One region of the Paenibacillus sp. Mc5Re-14 genome, then DNA from elsewhere that is predicted to be linked to it. Evidence: riboswitches for the same ligand, from Rfam matches in the RefSeq annotation. Region 1 holds a riboswitch; each other region holds the start of a gene.
What was found. A riboswitch is a leader RNA that binds a small molecule or an ion and turns the genes downstream of it on or off. The one in region 1 is predicted to bind glycine.

Region 1 (3,959 bases):
AAGGCAACGATCACTGCTTCATATGGCAAGCAAACCATTACATTTACGGTAGAAGTAGACGTAGCACAAAAGATTGAAGCGGATGCCATTACGTTATCACTGAAATCCGGGGATCAAAAAACGATTGCGATTGTGGTTAAATCCAGTGATGGTAAAGAAAAGGATGTTACAACCCAAGCTGAATGGAAAACGTCCAACTACAGGGTAGCCACCGTCAAAAAAGGTCAGGTTACCGCGATCAGCTACGGTAAAGCTAACATTCAGGCGAAGTTCGGCGGTAAGGTGATCAGCGTGCCTGTTGATGTTGATACGCTTAAATATCTGCAAACGGACGAAGTCGCCTTGACTTTGAAGGCAGGGCAGCTGGCTAAGGTTACGGCTACAGCCACGTATAAGGATGAGTCGGAGAAGGATGTTTCCAAGCCGGCTGTCTGGTCCTCATCCAGAATTATCGTTGCGACCGTCAAAGACGGTAACATTAAAGCACAGGGTAAGGGAAAAGCTGTAATTACAGTAAAATATGCTGGTAAAATGACGAAGGTACAGGTAACCGTTCAGTAATCTGTAACCGACTGAAAAGAAAAAGAGCAAGCATACGTCTAGGGACGGCATGCTTGCTCTTTTATTTTTAAGGGACGTACTCGCTTCTTAAAACAGAGGAGATTACCCCAATTATGGCTTATCCTTTTTGACCGATGTGTTGCGAGTAAGGGATTCGGTCAAACGCTTGCCGGTCGGTGTCTGGGCCAAGCCGCCTTTGGCGGTCTCGCGGTGCTTTGACGGCATTGCGCTGCCGACTTCAAGCATCACGTCAATGACTTCGTCAGACGGAATGGCGCTGCGCACACCCGCCAAAGCCATATCCGCTGCGGCTAGCGCAGTCACGGCTCCCAGCCCGTTGCGCACGATACACGGAATCTCGACGAGTCCGGCGACGGGGTCGCATATCAGACCGAGCGTGTTCTTGAGCGCTAGGCCTACGGCGTGAACGGCCTGCTCAGGTGTGCCACCGCGTAGCTCGACCATAGCGCCAGCGGCCATCCCGATGGCTGAACCAATTTCAGCCTGACAGCCTCCCTCCGCGCCGGAAATGAAGGAATTGTTGGCGATGACGTAGCCAATGGCTCCGGCTGCGAACAAGCCGTGCACCATATGCTCATCATCCCAGCCGAACCGCTCCTGCGCACTAATGAACACACCGGGGATGACTCCGCATGAACCTGCAGTGGGCGTGGCGACAATGCGCCCCATGGACGCATTAACCTCCGACACGGAGAGCGCATAAGCCATGGCGAGCGCGGAGGCATCGCCGGAGCAGGTTTCCCCAGTCCGCAGATATTCGGCTAAGCGCTTGCCGTCGCCGCCCGTTAATCCACTGCGGGATACGGTGTCTTGCGTCTGACCGCGATGAACAGCCTCTTTCATGACTTCATAATAATCAGACATTTGGCGGAAGATTTCTTCTTCCGTTGAATTCGTCTCTTGTACCTGCTCTTGAATCATCAGGCGGCCAATCGTGGTGGATTCCTCAGCGCATATAGCGCTGATTTCATGCAGATGGCTAAATCGCATCAGATTCAGCTCCTTTTTTCAAATTAATCATTTTAATTTCGTACATATGTGGTAAGGATCGTAGGTTTGCGATTAATTCAGCCGTAGGAGGACTGTCCGTTTCGATGGCGGTAAGTGCTTCTCCATCCCGACCTTTGCGATCCACGTGCATATAGGCAATGTTAATGTCAGCAGCGCCGAGCGCTGAAGTCACTGCACCTAATGTACCGGGCTTATCCGAGTGAAGAAGCACCAACGTAGACAGCTCTCCGGTCAGGTTGACTCGGAATTCGTTGAGCTGCTGGACATGGATGCTGCCACCGCCGATGGAGGAACCCAGCAGTGTACGCTGATCCTCACCCTTCCACAGCTCAAAACGGACGGTGTTCGGATGGGGGGCGGGTAGTCCGCTTACGGCAAATTCTACGGCCATACCGGCCTGCTCCGCCCATTGCTCGGCATCTGGAATTCGGTGGTCGTCTGTATCGTAATTGAGCAGTCCTGCGATGAGCGCCAGGTCTGTACCGTGTCCTTTGTATGTGTCGGCGAAGGAGCCGTACAGTGTCATGCGGGCACGGTCAGGCTGCGTCCCGAGCCAGTGACGGGCAACGCGTGCAAGCCGCACCGCGCCTGCAGTGTGTGAACTGGAAGGTCCGGTCATGGCCGGACCGATAATGGAAAATACATCTTTGAAACGCATGGTGTGGCCCCCTGTATGTTCTAGTACCATAGTATATGGTATTTCCGCGTTTTTGCGCGGCTATGACGGTTCCTAATGCTGACGTACAATGTGAGCGCAAAAAAGGACAGGATAAGGAAGTTTCCCTTATCTCTGTCCTCGTTACCTGAGAGTTTCGTGCGGTGTCCTTACCGCCTTACCCCTTGGGTGGCTTGCGCTCTCTCCAGAGTTGCGTCAGATGACGATACATGGACCTGAGAGATTATCCGCCAGCCGGGTGTTGGCGTCTTGCTCCTTCGGTGCCGCCAGCGTGTAAGCCCCTGGACAGACTCTCCCGTCATCTTCATTCGCGTATACCGTTCTACATATCTTTCTTAGCGTAATGTATGCTGTGCTCGGTGTCAATCGCAGGGTTCAATTTTTACATAAACAAGTGAGTTTCCGATAAATAAGAATAAAATTTACATAATTATGGATGAAATCAGGAAGGAATTAGAAGATTGATAGCTAATCTGATAGAGGACAATTACATTTATGGAATTATAGGAGGGATATTGACGTATGGTAAAAGGCTTGCGGTTCACAGGTTCACGTTTGAAAGGGGTGCTGCATCTGGCAGCGATCGTATCGCTGCTGATCGGGATCTTCGTTCCATTCGGTCAGGTCAAAGCGGAGGGAGCACTGACAGTAGCCGAGGCACTCCAGCGCCAAGGCAGTGGAGGCACAGTGACGGTGGAAGGTTACATCGTCGGACATGCTACCGGATCGAAAACGGCTAATTTTTCTTCTCCGTTTGCGAATGATTTTAACGTACTGATTGCCGACCAGGCCAATGAACGAAGCACGTCTAATCTATTGGATGTACAGCTGACATCAGCGTACAGAGGGCAATTTGGGCTAACAGGCCATCCTGAGCTGATTGGCAGCAAAATCCGTGTGACGGGTACACTTGGCGCCTACAATAATTTTGGTGGAGTGAAAAGTCCAAGCACTGTTGAACTGGTGAACGGAAGCGAGCCGGGGGAACCAGGTGAACCTGGCGAACCTGAACCTGGAAATCCGGGTCAACCCGGTACTACACTGCCGGATGGCAAAGGCAAAAAGGTGCTGTTCGATAATACGCACGCACAGACGGCTGGGGCAGCAGATTGGGTTATTGAAGGCGCCTTCTCCGACTTTGCCAATGGATTGCGTAATGTAGGTTTTACAGTGGACCAACTGAACCGTCCCATTCCTTTTACTTATGGAGAACAGGCCATAACCTATGATAAGCTGCGCCAATATGATGTGTTCATCATCGGTGAGGCGAATGTTGCCTTTAAGGCATCCGAGCAGGCTGCCCTGCTGCAATATGTGAATAACGGGGGAAGTGTCTTCTTCATCTCCGACCACTATAATGCGGACCGTAACAAAAACCGTTGGGATTCCTCTGAGGTTATGAATGGCTACCGTCGTGGAGCCTATACTAATCCGGCCAAAGGGATGACTACAGAAGAAGCAGCATCACCGGCGATGCAGGGGTTAACTAGCTCCGATTGGCTGGCAACCAACTTTGGTGTTCGTTTCCGTTATAATGCGCTTGGCGACGTGAATGCTACGGACATTGTAACCGCAGATCAATCCTTTGGCATTACCAAGGGTGTACGCTCGATTGCCATGCATGCGGGATCTACGCTGGCTATTATTGATCCTACCAAAGCCAAAGGAATTGCCTATATCCCTACAGGTA
Region 2 (3,959 bases), 2.0 Mb from region 1:
GTAGATACACCTTTCAAGCTCAGCAATTGCTCTAACGCATAACGGCTTTTATGCAAATTTAACTCGGCTACTTCCTTGATCCCCTGTCTACCCATGACAGACAAATATACAGATGCAGATAAAGCGAGCAACGCTTGATTGGAGCAAATGTTAGACGTGGCCTTTTCGCGGCGGATATGCTGTTCCCGCGCTTGCAAGGTCAGCACGAAGCCGCGTTTGCCGTTACGGTCTGTGGTTTGGCCTACGATACGTCCAGGGATACGGCGCATATGCGCCTGGGAAACGGCAAAGTAACCGCAGGTCGGACCACCGAGGGAGGATGAGATCCCAAGTGGCTGCGCGTCTCCTACAACAATATCCGCGCCTTGCTTACCAGGGGTCTCTAGCAAGCCTAGTGCCAGTGGATTGGCACTAACAACCATAAGCCCTTGATGCGCATGGATGAGGTCAGCCATCGGCTTCAGATTTTCCACGGCTCCGAAAAAGTTGGGATTTTGGATCAAAACAGCCGCCGTCTGTTCCGATACGGCCGTTGCTAGCGCATCGACATCCGTTACGCCATCCGAACAGCCGATTTCCACAATGTCCAGGTCCAATCCGCGTGCATAGGCTGCCAATACCTGACGTGCCTCTGGATGGACAGACCTTGATACGATAAGCTGTTTACGACGCGTGGCGGAAGCGGCCAATGAGCCCGCTTCCGCCAGAGCTGTAGCCCCATCGTACATGCTGGCATTAGCTACCGCCATACCTGTCAATTCGCAAATATACGACTGGAATTCAAAAATGGCTTGCAGCTCGCCCTGGCTTACTTCCGGCTGATAGGGGGTGTAGGCTGTGTAAAATTCGGAACGTGAGGTGATGTGTTGGATAACGGATGGAATATGATGATCATAAATACCTGCACCAAGAAAGCTGGCATGTGTATCTGTATTGGCGTTTCGTCCGGCCAGCTCGGCCATGTGGCGAGTTAAGGCTCTTTCGTCGAGCCGAGAGGAAAGAGGAAGTTCCCCTTGGTATCGAATAGCCTCTGGAATGTCACTGAATAAATCATCAATGGATGATACGCCCACCACACGCAGCATTTCGGTTTGGTCTTGTTCGGTCATGGGGAGATAGCGATGCTGCTTCATAGGTTCTGGCTCCTTTCGAAAAGCAAAATTTAGATAGTAAATTAGTTAATACATAGTCTTAATTGGAAAATCCAGAATTTTATATCTGACATGATCGCTTTTTTAGAATGAAGAGGATTAAGATCAGCGTAGCCGTTTATAAAAGGGGGCTGGGACCACTTCCGCACGCAGGCGTTTACCACGAATTTCGACCTCCAGCGGTGTCGATAGGGTGCTAAAACGACTGTCCACCAGGGCCAGCCCCAGATTACGCTTCAAGGTGGGCGATTGAGTACCCGTTGTGACCTCACCGATGCGTTGACCTTCAGCGAACACCGGATAATGAGCGCGCGGGATACCGCGGTCAATCATTTCCAGCCCGATCAACTTGCGAGGAATTCCTTGTTCTTTTTGACGTTGCAGTGCTTCCCTGCCGATAAAATCTCCTTTGTTCAACTTGACGAAGAAACCTAAACCAGCCTCAAGCGGTGAAATTGTGGCAGATAACTCCTGTCCGTACAACGGGAGCCGTGCCTCGAAGCGCAGCGTATCGCGAGCACCAAGTCCAGCGGGAATCAGTCCATACGATTCACCGCAACGAAGCAAACCATCCCACACGGCGGGTGCTTCCTCAGCAGGGATATAAAATTCAAAACCGTCTTCGCCGGTATATCCAGTTCGCGAGACAAGTGCTTTTGCTCCGAACAATTGCACGTTCTCATGGAATCGGAAAGATGCCAGATTCGTAATATCTGTATCTGTCACGGCTGCGGTAATACGTGCTGCTTCCGGTCCTTGTAATGCCAGCAATGCTATCGCATCAGACACATTCTCCAGATGAACCGATGCTGGTACGTGGCGTATGAGCCAATCCCAATCTTTGTCGATGTTGGAGGCATTCACAACGAGCATGTAGCGCTCTGGTCCTTTGCAATATACAAGCAAGTCATCCACTACGCCTCCATCGGGGTAACACAGGAGTGAATATTGTGCTTGGCTCGGTTCCAACTGGCTGACATCATTCGTAGTTACCTGTTGCAAAAAAGCCTCAGCTTCTTTGCCTTCAACCAAGAACTCGCCCATATGCGATACATCGAATAAACCTGCACGTTGTCGGACGGCCTCATGCTCCTTTTGAATGCCGCTAAACTGAACGGGGAGTTCCCACCCGCCAAAGTCAATACAACGAACCCCGGGCTGCGTCCCGTAGGACGAATATAGTGGTGTTCTTCGCAAATTAGACATTTTTTCACTCCTATCCAGTGTAATCGGCTAAACAAAAAAGACAGGCTAAAAGAAACGTATAGACGGCAGTCCATACTCTTCTTTCAGCTCTGTCCTTGATACCAGAAAGTTACCCCGGTGTGAACCAGGTTTCCCCTTGGGTGATCCGCTCTTTTCACGGATGCTCTCCAGAGATGCGTCCGGCAGAGGTCCTTTTGCCTGAGAGATTCACCTGCAATGCAAGTTTACTCCTTCGGCGCTACCTTTTGGATCAACGGTATGTTACCCGGTTTTGCAGATAACAACTTGATCCGATTCGCGTGCCCAACTGTCTCACAAACGACAACAGCGATGCGAATATTTTTGGTAGTCTCTCCCTCCGCGTTCATCCGCGTTTGCAGTTGTCGAGGTATTTTCAAAAGCAATTACTATAACCCATTAATACGCAAATCCATTCAAAATGTCAATAAAAATGTCATATAAAACAATATGAAAAACATTTATTATATAAATAAGGATATGTAAGCGTTTGTTACAAGTTATCATTTTTTTATGGACTGCGCTATATGAGTTGGTATGAAGTATTTTTGTTAGTATTATTGACATGGATGTTCTTGTTGTCATAATCTTAACCTGTCTAATACAGGTGATCAAAAGCATTTTATTCATGTGGAAGTGAGGCGAAGCAGGATGAGTGAAGTGAAACAGCAACTTTGGTATACAGACGAACATGAGTGGGTTCAGCGCACAGTGGATGGGACGTTGCGGATCGGCATTACAGACTTTGCACAGCATCAATTGGGTGATATTGTTTTTGTGGAATTACCTGGGGCGGGAACAACGATTGGACAGGGGGCGGAGATTGGTACAATTGAATCGGTGAAGACCGTATCCGATCTTTTTGCTCCGGTGACGGGAACCGTTTTGAAAGTAAATGAAGCTCTGGAAAGTACACCTGAGCTGGTGAATGAATCACCCTATGAAGAGGGTTGGATGATCGAAGTAGAGATGAGCAATGATGTCGAGGAAGCTCTGGGCAAGTTGCTGTCTGCGGAGCAGTACGAGCAGTTGATTTCGGATGAGCAATAATGAGCAATACAGCATGAAATAATAGCGCTTTATTCTGATTTTTTATATGGATATTGAATTAAATAAGAGCATCGTTAGTCCGCTCAGTTTTTGTATAAAATAGTCGCTATGACCTGACATAGCGGCTATTTTTTTGTTGTCTTTTAGAAGACGTATTTACGTTGATTGCGCAGGCTTAGAAGAGAGCCTCTTTATACAATTGCACAGATTTACAACAGTGTTTTTTCGACTAATTTCTATTGTTATCGGCCATATTAAGAAGAATTATACAGGTATAATGCCTTGTCGTTACTTTAAATTTAAATGTTGTCATCAACGTTCATGACGAAAGTACGTTTTCATTTCGTTGATGAAGATAGCGCTGTCATTTAGTATGAATTTTAAGAAAAGGTAGTGATGCTATTTACTCACAAGGAGGATATGAATATGAGCACAGTGGGCACAAAGTCCAGTTCAAACGGTGGCGCTCGCGTCGCCGTACAGCGTTTTGGCCGCTTTCTCAGCGGTATGGTTATGCCCAATATGGGAGCCTTT
Region 3 (3,959 bases), 1.7 Mb from region 1:
GCACCTCTACATTCATGAATTGTCGGGCGTTGAACCCAATCCGCGCTTGTCTACCGTTAAGAGGGGCATCGAGATTTGCCGAAATGAAAAGATAGACTTCCTGCTTGCAGTTGGCGGCGGAAGCGTTATTGATTGCACCAAAGCCATCGCAGCAGGGGCTGAATATGACGGCGATGTGTGGGATATTATCAACAAAAAACATATGCCTACCCAGGCTTTGCCCTTCGGTACCATCCTTACACTCGCCGCCACGGGTTCGGAAATGAATCCGGATTCTGTCATCACCAGCTGGGAAACGAACGAGAAATACGTGTGGGGCAGCGCGGTGACGCATCCTAAATTCTCCATCTTGGACCCGAAAAACACCTTTTCTGTGCCACGTGATCAGACGGTTTATGGCATGGTGGATATGATGAGCCACGTCTTTGAACAGTACTTTCACAATGTTAAAAATACACCGCTGCAAGATCGTATGTGCTTTTCCGTGCTGCAAACCGTGATTGAAACGGCACCTAAGCTGCTGGAGGATTTGCACAACTATGAGCATCGCGAAACGATATTATATGCTGGGACGATTGCCCTGAACGGTACGCTGCAAATGGGCTACTTCGGGGATTGGGCTTCGCATACCATTGAACATGCACTATCTGCTGTATATGATATTCCTCATGCTGGCGGTCTAGCGATTCTGTTTCCCAACTGGATGAGACATACAGTGGATCAGGATGCTGCACGCATGAAGCGGCTGATGCTCAGTATGTTCGACTTGGACACTGTAGGTAAAACTGACAGAGAAATTGCCTTGGAAGGTATTGACCGTCTAAGTGCGTTCTGGACAAGTCTTGGTGCCCCTTCTACCCTGGCCGATTACAACATTAATGATGAAGAATTGGAAAACATCGCAAGCATTGCGGCCCGTGAAATGGAGTACGGAGGTTTCGGTAATTATCAAAAGCTGAAACAGGAAGATATTTTAGCTATTTTGCGTGCATCGTTATAACAATTAAAAGGGAGTGTCCTCAAGCCTGTGATGGCTGAGAGCACTCCCTTTTATTATTTATGAATTGATCGTTTGTCCTTTTTCTTCTACTTGGATAGCCGCCCCTACATTGGCACCTGCAAGAATGCCCTTTTTCTTATTAGGATACAAAGAGTTCATATAAGTGCGAGTTTCGGCAACGACAATTCCCGACAAGCCGAGCAATGCAATCAGGTTCGGAAAAGCCATCATTGCGTTAAAAATATCTGCCAGCAGCCAGATGGCATCGAGCTTGATGAACGCGCCTCCGGCAACCAGTATGATGAACAGATAACGGTATGGTTTAATCCACTTGACCCCAAGCAAATATTCAACACAGCGTTCCCCGTAGTAGTTCCAGCCAAGTATCGTTGTGAACGCAAATAAAATAAGGCTAATCGTCACGAGCTCTGCTCCAGCCGGAAAGGCACTGGAAAACGCATGTTGAGTCATCAGACCTCCATCATCATTTCCACTCCATATTCCCGTAACCAGCAATGTAAATCCTGTCAAATTACAAATAATCATCGTATCGATAAAAACGCCCGTCATGGATATTAGTCCTTGTTCTGCGGGCCATTTCGTCTTAGCTGCTGCTGCTGCGATTGGCGCACTTCCCAAACCAGCTTCATTTGCAAAGATCCCTCTGGCAACTCCGCTTCGCATCGCCAGCATAATCGTGGCTCCGGCAAATCCACCCGTCGCAGATGTTGTCGAGAAAGCCCCTTGTAATACTAGTGCGATCGCATGAGGAAGCTCTCCTGCAAACTTAATGAGTACGATTAAACAAACCACGATATAGAGCCCCGACATGAATGGAACAATCTTTGTGGATACCTTGGCGATACTTTTGAGTCCTCCAATCGTAACAACAGCCGTCAACACGGAAATAATGATTGCTGTAACTACTGTTGGCACGCCAAAACTACTTTCCGTAGAAGAAACGATAGCCTTTACTTGCGGAAAAGTACCGATTCCAAATAGTGCTACAAGAATACCAGAAAAGGCAAACAACATCGCCAGCGGCTTGAAACGGCGGCCAAGCCCGTTTTCAATATAATACATCGGTCCACCCGAAAATTGTCCGTTCCGGTCTTTAACACGGTATTTAACGGATAATAACCCTTCCGCATATTTGGTTGCCATCCCGAAAAAAGCTGCAACCAGCATCCAGAATAATGAACCGGGCCCACCCAGTTTGATCGCTGTTGCGACACCGACGATACTTCCCGTACCTACAGTAGCTGCGAGTGCCGTACTCAATGCTCCAAAGCTACTGACATCCCCGCTGCCTTCGTCCGGCGCTTTACCAATTAGCTTGAGCGCTAAGGGCAATCGAATAATCTGAAGCATCTTCAGACGAATCGTTAGCCACAACCCAGTGCCCATGACGAGAATTAGAAGCGGCGCTCCCCACATCCAACTGTCAATTGTTTCTAATAAATGTACCAAATTCATTTCAACCCGCTCCTCCAGCATATTAAAAAACAAAAAAGAGTCAAATCCGTTGATTCGACTCCTGGAGAGGTTAAAGGCACGAAAAATAAACCAATTTGTACAGGATTTTATCTCTAAAAAGCCTAGAGTATTCCCTGTCACAGGTTATTCGCGTCTCTGTCCTTTTGCCTGAGAGTTTAAGCAGATGATAATCTGCGGTGCACCTTCGGCGCCCAATTAAGGGTCTCTCCAGAGTTCTGTCCGTTTACGGTCCCTGCTTGTTGCTGTAAATCAGCTTAAGCACCTGAGAGTTTTGCCCCTTCGGTCGGAACTTTCGTTCCATCTCCCGCAAACATCAACCAGACATATGAAATTTTTATTTATTATACAGAAAACTTTCAGCGTATTACAAGTGAAAAATTTGTGAAGCCCTCTGACGAATCAATAGGGTGTCTATACAAAAAGCGGGTACAGCAGATTGCATCCTAAGGATTTTCTCTGCTGTACCCGCCAAAACGATATAGAATTACAATTCTTCACCATTGGTTGCTATCACATTTTTATACCAGTTAAATGAGTCCTTTTTGGAGCGTTGGAGCGTTCCGTTACCGTCATCATCCAGATCAACGTAAATAAATCCGTAGCGCTTGGACATTTCGGAAGTAGACATGCTCACAAGGTCGATAGGACCCCAGCTGGTGTAACCAATCAGATCAACACCGTCAGCAATGGCTTCCTTCATTTGGGCAATATGCTGACGCAAGTAATCAATGCGATACGTGTCATGCACAGAGCCGTCCTCTTCTACCTTATCGTACGCACCCAGGCCATTTTCCACGATGAACAGCGGCTTTTGGTAACGGTCATAAAACGTATTTAGTGTAACACGCAGGCCGATCGGATCAATCTGCCATCCCCAATCGGAGGACTGCAAATACGGATTTTTCACACCGCCAATCAGGTTCCCTGCTGCCTTTTCTCCTTCTGGACCTGCCGATACGGTCAAGGTCATGTAGTAGCTAAATGAGATAAAATCAACCGTATTATTTTTCAAAATTTCAGCATCGCCGGGTTCTGTCTGGATCACAATATTATTTTCTTCAAAATAGCGGTTCATATAGTTGGGATACTCCCCACGAGCATGCACATCCGTAAAGAACAGATTCATTTGATTTTCATGCTGTGCTTTCAGAATATCCTCTGGGTTACACGTATGTGGGTAGCTTTCAATGCGAGCCAGCATACAGCCGATCTGAGCACCCGGAATGATCTCATGTCCCCGTTTGGTCGCCAGTGCACTTGCTACAAATTGATGGTGCAATGCTTGATATATCGCTTGTTGCTTGTTTTCTACACGGTCAATAACCACACCGCCGCCAGTAAACGGACTCATAGTCATGACATTGATTTCGTTAAAGGTCAGCCAGTATTTTACTTTATCCTTATAGCGTGTAAATACCGTTTCGGCATATTTTACGTAATGATCTACGACTTCGCGTCCCAA

Region 2: it holds a riboswitch for glycine, as region 1 does, so the genes downstream of both, gcvT (glycine cleavage system aminomethyltransferase GcvT) here and sdaAB (L-serine ammonia-lyase, iron-sulfur-dependent subunit beta) in region 1, are expected to answer to the same signal.
Region 3: it holds a riboswitch for glycine, as region 1 does, so the genes downstream of both, BN1546_RS17265 (alanine/glycine:cation symporter family protein) here and sdaAB (L-serine ammonia-lyase, iron-sulfur-dependent subunit beta) in region 1, are expected to answer to the same signal.

The regions. Positions count from the first base shown of each region.
Region 1 covers NZ_CVPD01000001.1:2,063,229-2,067,187, reverse strand. The annotation lists gene BN1546_RS09400 (Ig-like domain-containing protein) at 1-561, shown strand, start outside; gene sdaAA (L-serine ammonia-lyase, iron-sulfur-dependent, subunit alpha) at 673-1,572, opposite strand; gene sdaAB (L-serine ammonia-lyase, iron-sulfur-dependent subunit beta) at 1,562-2,251, opposite strand; glycine riboswitch at 2,463-2,577, opposite strand; gene BN1546_RS09385 (DUF6359 domain-containing protein) at 2,792-3,959, shown strand, end outside.
Region 2 covers NZ_CVPD01000001.1:4,019,813-4,023,771, forward strand. The annotation lists gene gcvPA (aminomethyl-transferring glycine dehydrogenase subunit GcvPA) at 1-1,133, opposite strand, end outside; gene gcvT (glycine cleavage system aminomethyltransferase GcvT) at 1,257-2,357, opposite strand; glycine riboswitch at 2,534-2,725, opposite strand; gene gcvH (glycine cleavage system protein GcvH) at 3,027-3,425, shown strand; gene BN1546_RS18430 (PTS mannitol transporter subunit IIBC) at 3,852-3,959, shown strand, end outside.
Region 3 covers NZ_CVPD01000001.1:3,795,191-3,799,149, reverse strand. The annotation lists gene BN1546_RS17270 (iron-containing alcohol dehydrogenase) at 1-1,000, shown strand, start outside; gene BN1546_RS17265 (alanine/glycine:cation symporter family protein) at 1,058-2,476, opposite strand; glycine riboswitch at 2,623-2,718, opposite strand; gene BN1546_RS17260 (glycoside hydrolase family 1 protein) at 2,982-3,959, opposite strand, start outside.